2 regions of the Streptomyces sp. NBC_00209 genome follow, and region 1 is predicted to be linked to the other one. Evidence: riboswitches for the same ligand, from Rfam matches in the RefSeq annotation. Region 1 holds a riboswitch; the other holds the start of a gene.
The links. A riboswitch is a leader RNA that binds a small molecule or an ion and turns the genes downstream of it on or off. The one in region 1 is predicted to bind glycine.
Positions count from the first base shown of each region.

Region 2: linked by a shared signal. The riboswitch ahead of gcvT (glycine cleavage system aminomethyltransferase GcvT) and the one ahead of gcvP (aminomethyl-transferring glycine dehydrogenase) in region 1 are both predicted to bind glycine.

Region 1 covers NZ_CP108121.1:6,194,672-6,198,786, reverse strand. The annotation lists gene gcvP (aminomethyl-transferring glycine dehydrogenase) at 1-2,227, opposite strand, end outside; glycine riboswitch at 2,422-2,519, opposite strand; gene OG867_RS28155 (PRC-barrel domain-containing protein) at 2,636-3,004, shown strand; gene OG867_RS28150 (DNA polymerase IV) at 2,929-4,115, opposite strand, start outside.
Region 2 covers NZ_CP108121.1:1,817,844-1,821,958, reverse strand. The annotation lists gene glyA (serine hydroxymethyltransferase) at 1-36, opposite strand, end outside; gene gcvH (glycine cleavage system protein GcvH) at 57-434, opposite strand; gene gcvT (glycine cleavage system aminomethyltransferase GcvT) at 536-1,651, opposite strand; glycine riboswitch at 1,793-1,886, opposite strand; gene OG867_RS07875 (AAA family ATPase) at 2,071-2,754, shown strand; gene OG867_RS07870 (enhanced serine sensitivity protein SseB) at 2,880-3,650, shown strand; gene OG867_RS07865 (enhanced serine sensitivity protein SseB C-terminal domain-containing protein) at 3,765-4,115, shown strand, end outside.

The DNA.
Region 1 (4,115 bases):
CGGGCTGGAGCGGGTGGTTGGGCAGGTACGGCGCCAGGTGCGCGCGCACACCGACCGGGCCGACGCCGGGGCCGCCGCCGCCGTGCGGGATGCAGAAGGTCTTGTGCAGGTTGAGGTGCGAGACGTCGCCGCCGAACCGGCCGGGCTTGGCGAGGCCGACCAGCGCGTTGAGGTTGGCGCCGTCGACGTAGACCTGGCCGCCGGCGTCGTGCACCTCGGCGCAGATGTCGGCGACGTGCTCCTCGAAGACGCCGTGCGTCGACGGGTAGGTGATCATGAGCACGGCCAGCTCGTCGCGGTACTGCGCGATCTTGGCGCGCAGGTCCTCGATGTCGACCTCGCCGTCGTCGGCGGTCTTGACGACGACCACCTTCATGCCGGCCATCACGGCGCTCGCGGCGTTGGTGCCGTGCGCGGAGGACGGGATCAGACAGACGGTCCGGTTCTCGTCGCCGTTGGCGCGGTGGTACGCGCGGACGGCCAGCAGCCCCGCGAACTCGCCCTGCGATCCGGCGTTCGGCTGGAGGGACACCGCGTCGTAACCGGTGACCTCGGCCAGCCGCTCCTCCAGCTCGCGGATCAGCGTCAGGAAGCCCTGCGCCTGCTCGGCGGGCGCGAACGGGTGCAGCGCGCCGAACTCGGGCCAGGTGATCGACTCCATCTCGGCGGTCGCGTTCAGCTTCATCGTGCAGGAGCCGAGCGGGATCATGCCGCGGTCCAGCGCGTAGTCGCGGTCGGCGAGCTTGCGCAGGTAGCGCAGCATCGCCGTCTCGGACCGGTGCTGGTGGAAGACCGGGTGGGTGAGGATCGTGTCGGTGCGCAGCATCGCCTCGGGCAGCGCGTCCTCGGTGGTGGCGTCCAGCGCCTCGACGTCCCCGTCCGCGCCGAAGGCGGCCCAGACGGCGGCGACCTGGGTGCGGGTCGTCGTCTCGTCGCAGGCCAGCGAGACGGTGTCGGCGTCGACCAGGCGCAGGTTGACCCCGCGCTCCCGGGCGTCGGCGACGACCTCGCCCGCCCGGCCGGCGACGCGGACGGTGAGCGTGTCGAAGTGGGAGCCGGTCACCACGTCGACCCCGGCGGCGCGCAGGCCCGCGGCGAGAATCGCGGCGTAGCGGTGGGTGCGCCGGGCGATCGTGCGCAGGCCCTCGGGGCCGTGGTAGACGGCGTACATGCCGGCCATGACGGCGAGCAGCACCTGGGCGGTGCAGATGTTGCTGGTGGCCTTCTCACGGCGGATGTGCTGCTCGCGGGTCTGGAGGGCCAGGCGGTACGCCTTGTTGCCGTCGGCGTCCACCGAGACGCCGACCAGGCGGCCGGGCAGGCTGCGGGCGAACTTGTCGCGGACCGCCATGAAGCCGGCGTGCGGCCCGCCGAAGCCCATCGGGACGCCGAAGCGCTGCGTGGTGCCGACGGCGATGTCGGCGCCCAGCTCGCCGGGCGAGGTGAGCAGCGTGAGGGCCAGCAGGTCGGCGGCGACGGTGACGATCGCGCCCAGCTCGTGGGCCTGGTCGATCACGGGCTTGAGGTCCCGGACGGCCCCGGAGGCGCCGGGGTACTGGAGGAGCACGCCGAAGACGCCCCCCTCGGCGACCTCGGCCGAAATGCCGTTGGTGAGGTCGGCGACGACGACCTCGACGCCGGTCGGCTCGGCGCGGGTCTCGATGACGGCGACGGTCTGCGGCAGGGTGTCGGCGTCGACCAGGAAGACGCCCTTCTTGACCTTGCCGACGCGCCGGGCGAGCGCCATGGCCTCGGCGGCGGCGGTGCCCTCGTCCAGCAGCGAGGCGCCGGAGGTGGGCAGGCCCGTGAGCTCGGCGACCATCGTCTGGAAGTTCAGGAGGGCTTCGAGCCGGCCCTGCGAGATCTCGGGCTGGTACGGCGTGTACGCCGTGTACCAGGCGGGGTTCTCCATGACGTTGCGCAGGATCACCGGCGGGGTGAACGTGCCGTAGTAGCCGAGCCCGATCATCGGGGCGAGGACCTGGTTGCGGTCGGCGAGCCGGCGGAGCTCGGCCAGCACCTCGGCCTCGGTCCGGGCCCCCGGCAGGGCCAGCGCCTCGGCGCTCTTGATCACGTCGGGCACGGCGGCCGCGGTCAGCTCGTCCAGCGAGCCGTAACCGACCTGGGCGAGCATCTTCGCCTGCGCCTCGGCGTCGGGGCCGATGTGGCGCTGCTCGAACGGAATGCCCTGTTCCAGCTGCGTGAGCGGGGTGCGACGGGGGGTCATGGTGGAGGCCTCCTGGTCTGTCACGACCTGCGAAGGGCACCACGGCGCCGGGTGCCCTGACGGCCTCCCCCTCTGTCATCTCAACCTGAGAGCTTCACCGGCACCACGGCGGGCGCCGGCTTTCACCGTCGGTGAGGGAGAGGTTCCGTACGGCCCATCGGCCGCGCGCAACCCGCCCTGCTTTCCAGAGTGACCTCGTCCGTGCGGTACGGGGGCCTGAGAGATTCCGGGGAGGATTTGCTCCTTCGGCGTCCTCCGGATGGGCTCCGGACGACTCTCCCGCACGGGGTCAGCAGCCATGGCCAGCCTACCAGCGGGGTACACGACGAGAATTCTCGAGTGGCCAAGACCACGGAACTGCATTTCTGTAGTCCCTGTGGACCAGCCGCGACCAGTGTGGGAGGGACCGTGCAGACCGACATCGACCCGCGCAGCCTGATCGGCCGCAAGGCCGTCGACCGCAAGGGCACCAAGATCGGGACCGTGGACGAGGTGTACCTCGATGACGCGACCGGGGTCCCGGAATGGGCGGCCGTGCGCACCAGGCTCTTCAGCCGTGACGCCTTCGTGCCGCTGGAGCCCAGCGAGTTCGTGGACGACACCCTGCGCGTCCCCTTCGACCGTGCGCTGATCAAGGACGCGCCCGACTTCGGCGTGGGTCGCCATCTCTCCCCCGAGCAGGAGCTCCAGCTCTACCGGCACTACGGCCTGGACGCCGCCCCCGGCGCCCCGGCCCCCGACCGCGACTTCGGCCGACTGGCGGGCCAGGAGGAGTAGTAGTCCGGCGGGTCCGGGACGAGCGGCAGCGGGTCGGCGGCCCGCAGCGCGGGGTCGTCCACGCGGAACGTACGCACCCGGCCGGGCGCCGTCGCCCCCGGCTCCTCGAACCGCACGGTCACCCGCCCGACCCCGCTCCCCTGCACCCACCCGTGTCCGTGGACCTCGTGGTGCACATCGTGCCCGGCCGGCCAGCGCCGAGCCGCGAGCTGCTCGGCGGACTCCTCCGGCCCGGGCCCGCCGCCCGCCGCCCCCTCGCGGGCATCGGCGTCCTCCCGCGGCCGCGCCGCGTCGTCGTCCGTGAGAGCCTCGGCCGCCGCCCGCTCACCGGCGGCCTGGGCGAACAGGTCCTCCTGGGTGTAGTCGGCGAGCCCCGTGACCCCGACGCCCAGCAGCCGCACCCCGCCCGTGGTGTGCACGGTTTCCAGGAGCCGGGCGGCGGCCTCCCGGACGACCGCGGGGTCGTCCGTGGGGCCGCGCAGCGTCTCGGAGCGGGTCAGCGTGGAGAAGTCGTACCGGCGCACCTTGAGCACCACCGTGCGCCCCGAGCGCCCCGCCCCCCTCAGCCGCTGGACACACCGGTCGGCCAGCCGCTCCACCTCGGTGCGCACCCGGACGCGGTCGTGCAGGTCCACCTCGAAGGTGTCCTCGACGGAGACGGACTTCGCGTCGCGCTCCGCGACCACGGGCCGGTCGTCGTAGCCGGAGGCCATCCGGTGCAGCGCGGCGCCGTGGGCCTTGCCCAGGAGCCGTACCAGCTCCGCCTCGCCCGCCTCGGCGAGGTCGTTGACGGTCGTCATGCCGGCGCGGCGCAGATGGTCCGCCGTGGCGGGGCCGACGCCGGGCAGGGTGCGCACCGGCATGGGCGCGAGGTGCGCCCGCTCGGTGCCGGGCTCGATCAGGCGCATCCCGTCGGGCTTGGCCTCCTCGGAGGCGATCTTGGCGAGCATCTTGGACCCGGCGAGCCCGACCGATCCGCTCAGTCCGGTGACCGCCTGGATGACCTCGCGCAGTTCCCGGCCGATCTCCAGGGCGGAGGCGGTGTCGTCGGCGGTGCCGCCCGCTTCGAGGTCCACGAACGCCTCGTCCAGGCTGAGCGGTTCCACCAGCG
Region 2 (4,115 bases), 4.4 Mb from region 1:
GTCCAGCTCGTGGAGGGAGGAGTTGAGAAGCGACATCAGGTGGTCCCTTGGGGTCTTTAGTTGCCGGAGAACTCGGAGTACTCGTCGGCGGAGAGCAGGTCCTTCGGCTCCTCCGCGACGCGTACCTTGAACAGCCAGCCGCCTTCGAACGGAGCGGAGTTGACCAGCGACGGGTCGTCCACGACGTCCTGGTTGGACGCGGTGATCTCACCGGTCACCGGCGAGTACAGGTCGCTCACCGACTTGGTCGACTCCAGCTCGCCGCAGGTCTCGCCCGCGGTCACCGTGTCGCCGACCTCGGGAAGCTGCGCGAAGACGACGTCACCGAGCGCGTTGGCCGCGTGCTCGGTGATACCGACCGTGGCCACACCGTCCTCGGCGGGCGACAGCCACTCGTGCTCCTTGCTGTACCGCAGCTGCTGGGGGTTGCTCATGGTCTGAATTCTCCTGTACGCGGGGAGTGCGGATGAACGGTGGTCTTACGGTGTGAGACGGGACCGCGTCACGTACGCGGCGCCGGCCGGGTCCTACGGTTCTACTTCTTGCGCTTGTAGAAGGGGAGCGCCACGACCTCGTACGGCTCGTGGCTGCCTCGGATCTCCACCGCGACTCCGGCGGTGCCCGGCTCGGCGTGCGCCGCGTCGACGTACGCCATGGCGATCGGCTTCCCCAGCGTGGGTGAGGGGGCCCCGGAGGTGACCTCGCCGATGACCTCGCCGTTCGCCACGACCGGGAATCCGGCGCGTGGCACCCGGCGGCCCTCGGCGACCAGGCCGACGAGCTTGCGGGGCGGGGCGGTCTCGGCGCGCTCCGCGGCGGCCTCCAGCGCCTTGCGGCCGACGAAGTCGCCGTCCTTCTCGAACTTCACGACCCGGCCGAGCCCGGCGTCGAACGGGGTCAGCGAGGTCGTCAGCTCGTGCCCGTACAGCGGCATGCCCGCCTCCAGGCGCAGCGTGTCACGGCAGGACAGGCCGCACGGGATCAGGCCGTGCGCGGCGCCCGCGTCGGTGAGCGCCCGCCACAGCTGCTCGGCGTGGCCGGGCGCGACGAACAGCTCGAAGCCGTCCTCGCCGGTGTAGCCGGTCCGGGCGATCAGCGCGGGGACCCCGGCGACCGTGCCGGGCAGTCCGGCGTAGTACTTCAGGCCGTCCAGGTCGGCGTCGGTCACGGCCGCGAGGATCGCCGGGGACGCGGGGCCCTGCACGGCGAGCAGCGCGTACGCGTCGCGGTCGTCGCGGACCTCGGCGTCGAAGCCGGCGGCGCGCCCGGTGAGCGTGTCCAGGACGAGCTGGGCGTTGCCGGCGTTGGCGACGACCATGTACTCCGTGTCCTGGAGGCGGTAGACGATCAGGTCGTCCAGGATGCCGCCGTCCTCGGCGCAGATCATCGTGTAGCGGGCCCGGCCGGTCGAGACCGTGCCGATGTTGCCGACCAGCGCGTGGTTCAGCAGGTCCACCGCCTGCGGGCCGGTGACCGTGATCTCGCCCATGTGGGACAGGTCGAAGAGACCGGCCCTCGTGCGGACGGCGTTGTGCTCGTCGCGCTCACTCGCGTACCGCAGCGGCATGTCCCAGCCGGCGAAGTCGGTCATGGTGGCGCCCAGCGAGCGGTGCAGGGTGTCGAGGGCTGTGAGACGGGGGGTGCTGCTCATGAAACGGGCTCCCAGGGCATGACGACGAGGACGATCCCTCCCCATCTGTCATCGGAACCTGAGAGGTTCGCCGAGAGACCCCGCGGGGGTTCGGCTTGCACCTTGGGTGGAGCCGCCGGGCGGCTCGCTTTTCAGATCTGCCTCATCCACGCGGTACGGGGCCTGAGAGATTCAAGGGAGGATCTTGCTCCTTCGGCGCCCGGCACGGTGACCGGGACTCTCCCGCGCGGATTCAAGCGGCCTGTATGCAGTTGGCGGGGTCATCATCGCACGCATTCCGGGGGAGCGGGGCGCCGGGACCGGTGGGCCGGGTCACGGTTTCGCGGCGGGTCGGACGGTTGCCTCGCATTACCTTTTCTTTACACTTCGGGGGTAGGTATCGGTCCTGCACGCGTCGGCCGTACGGCCAGGGGGAGGCGATGACGTTGCGCTACGCGACGACCGCGGGAACCACGAGCACCGCGCTGCCCGCACAGTCCGGCTCGCCACCCCGGCAGGCGGTGGGCACGCATCCGCCCGTCGTGCGGGATCTGCGCGGCCGGTCCGGGCGCGGTCCGCGCGCCCTGTGCTTCGCCGCCGGGGACGTCGTGGTCGTCTCCGGGCTCCCCGGCAGCGGCAAGTCCACGCTGATCTCCCGCACCGCCCCGGCGCACGCGGTCGACTCCCAGGACGCCCGGGACCGCTGGGCCCGCCGGCTGCCCCGCTTACTCCCCTACGTCCTCTACCGCCCGCTCGTCCGCCTCGCCCACTACCGGGGACTGCGGCGGGCGCTGCGCTCCGGCGCCTCCGTCGTCGTCCACGACTGCGGTACGCAGAGCTGGGTCCGCGCCCTGCTCGCCCGCCATGCCCGGCGCCGGGGCAGCGGCCTGCATCTGGTCCTGCTCGACGTCTCCGCCCGGACCGCGCGCGAGGGCCAGCGCGAGCGCGGCCGGGGCGTCTCCGCGTACGCCTTCGCCCGGCACCGCAGAGCCGTGGGGCGGCTGCAGCGCGACACCGAGGCCGGGCTGCTGCCGCGCGGCTGCGCCTCGGCGGTGCTGCTCGACCGCGAGGCGGCCGGGACGCTCACGCGCATCACGTTCGCACACGCACAGACCGACGGCTGAAAGCGGACCGTCCAACGGCCGGACGGTAGCCGGGGACGGGCGGTTTCCGGACAGCCCCGGGGAGCGACGGAGCCCGGGCGAGGCCGTACCCTCTTGCTGCACGGCAACGGGGCGAGAGGGAAGCAGTGGACATTCCGGCACAGGCCGGGAGCCTGCCGCAGAGCGGCTGGCCGGCCAATGAACTCGAACAGGTGCTGGGCGCCTCGCTCGGCACCCCGGAGGCGGGCGGCCGCCTGCTGGAGGTGCTCGGCCGCAGCCATGTCTGGGTGCCCTTGCCCAACGGCGGCGGACCCGACGCCCGGGACCTCGACCTGCCCGCGATGGAGATCGACGGGGCCGCGTACGTCCCCGTCTACAGCTCCGAGCACCAGTTCCTGACCTGCGTCGGCGACCGGATGTCCTTCACCGTCGCCCCCGCCGTCGAGTTCGCCCGCGGACTGCCCCCGCAGCTCGGCATCGCCGTCAACCCGGGCGGCGCCGTCGGACTGCCGCTGCCCCCGCCCGCCGTCGCCGAGCTGTGCCGGGCCGGGCGCACCCCGCTCGACGGCCCGGCGACCGGGGGCCGGGTCCGGCTGTACGAGCCGGACTGGAGGGAGGAGCCCGTCGACTTCCTGGCCGCCGCCGCCGGCGAGTTCCACGAGAGCGGCGTCGTCCGCTCCGCCCGCCGGGTCCTGGCCAGCGTCGAGGGCGAGGACCCCGTGCTCTTCGTCGGCGTCGAGTTCTCCACCTGGGACGGCGCCGGACAGAGCGCCCCGATGGACGCCCTGGGCCGGGCGCTGGGCCGCGTCGCGGTGCCGTGGCCGGTCAACCTCGTCCTCCTCGACGTGGCGCAGGACCCGGTCGCCGACTGGATGCGCGAGCGGGTGCGGCCCTTCTACACGCGCGCCCCGGAGTGACGGGGGGCGGCCGCGGCGTCAAGCCGGTGACGGTGCGGCCGCATAAGCTGGTTTGATGGCCGAAGGCCGATGCCCGGTGGCCGGAGCAGAGGATCTACGAGGGGCGGGACCAGGGTGAGTGCGTCAGGCACCGCGGCGGCCGGTCAGGTCGAGCACATGCTGCGCCAGGTCGCGCCCGGGCGCTACGACGCGTACGAGGCGCTGCTCCAGGCCCTCGCGTCCGGCCGGGTCCGGATGCTCCTGTGGCACGGCCGCCCCGGCGCCCCCGACGCCCAGTACGGGAACATGGAGGTCGACGGGCTCGGCTACGCCCCGTGCGTCACCTCCGCCCAGGAGCTCACCGCCAGCGGCTGGAGCCGGGACCACGAGGTCGTCGCCGGACTGGACATCGCGCGCGCCCTCTACCCCGACCGCTGGGGCGTCTGGCTCAATCCGCACGCCCCCGGCGGCGGCGTCGGCATCCCC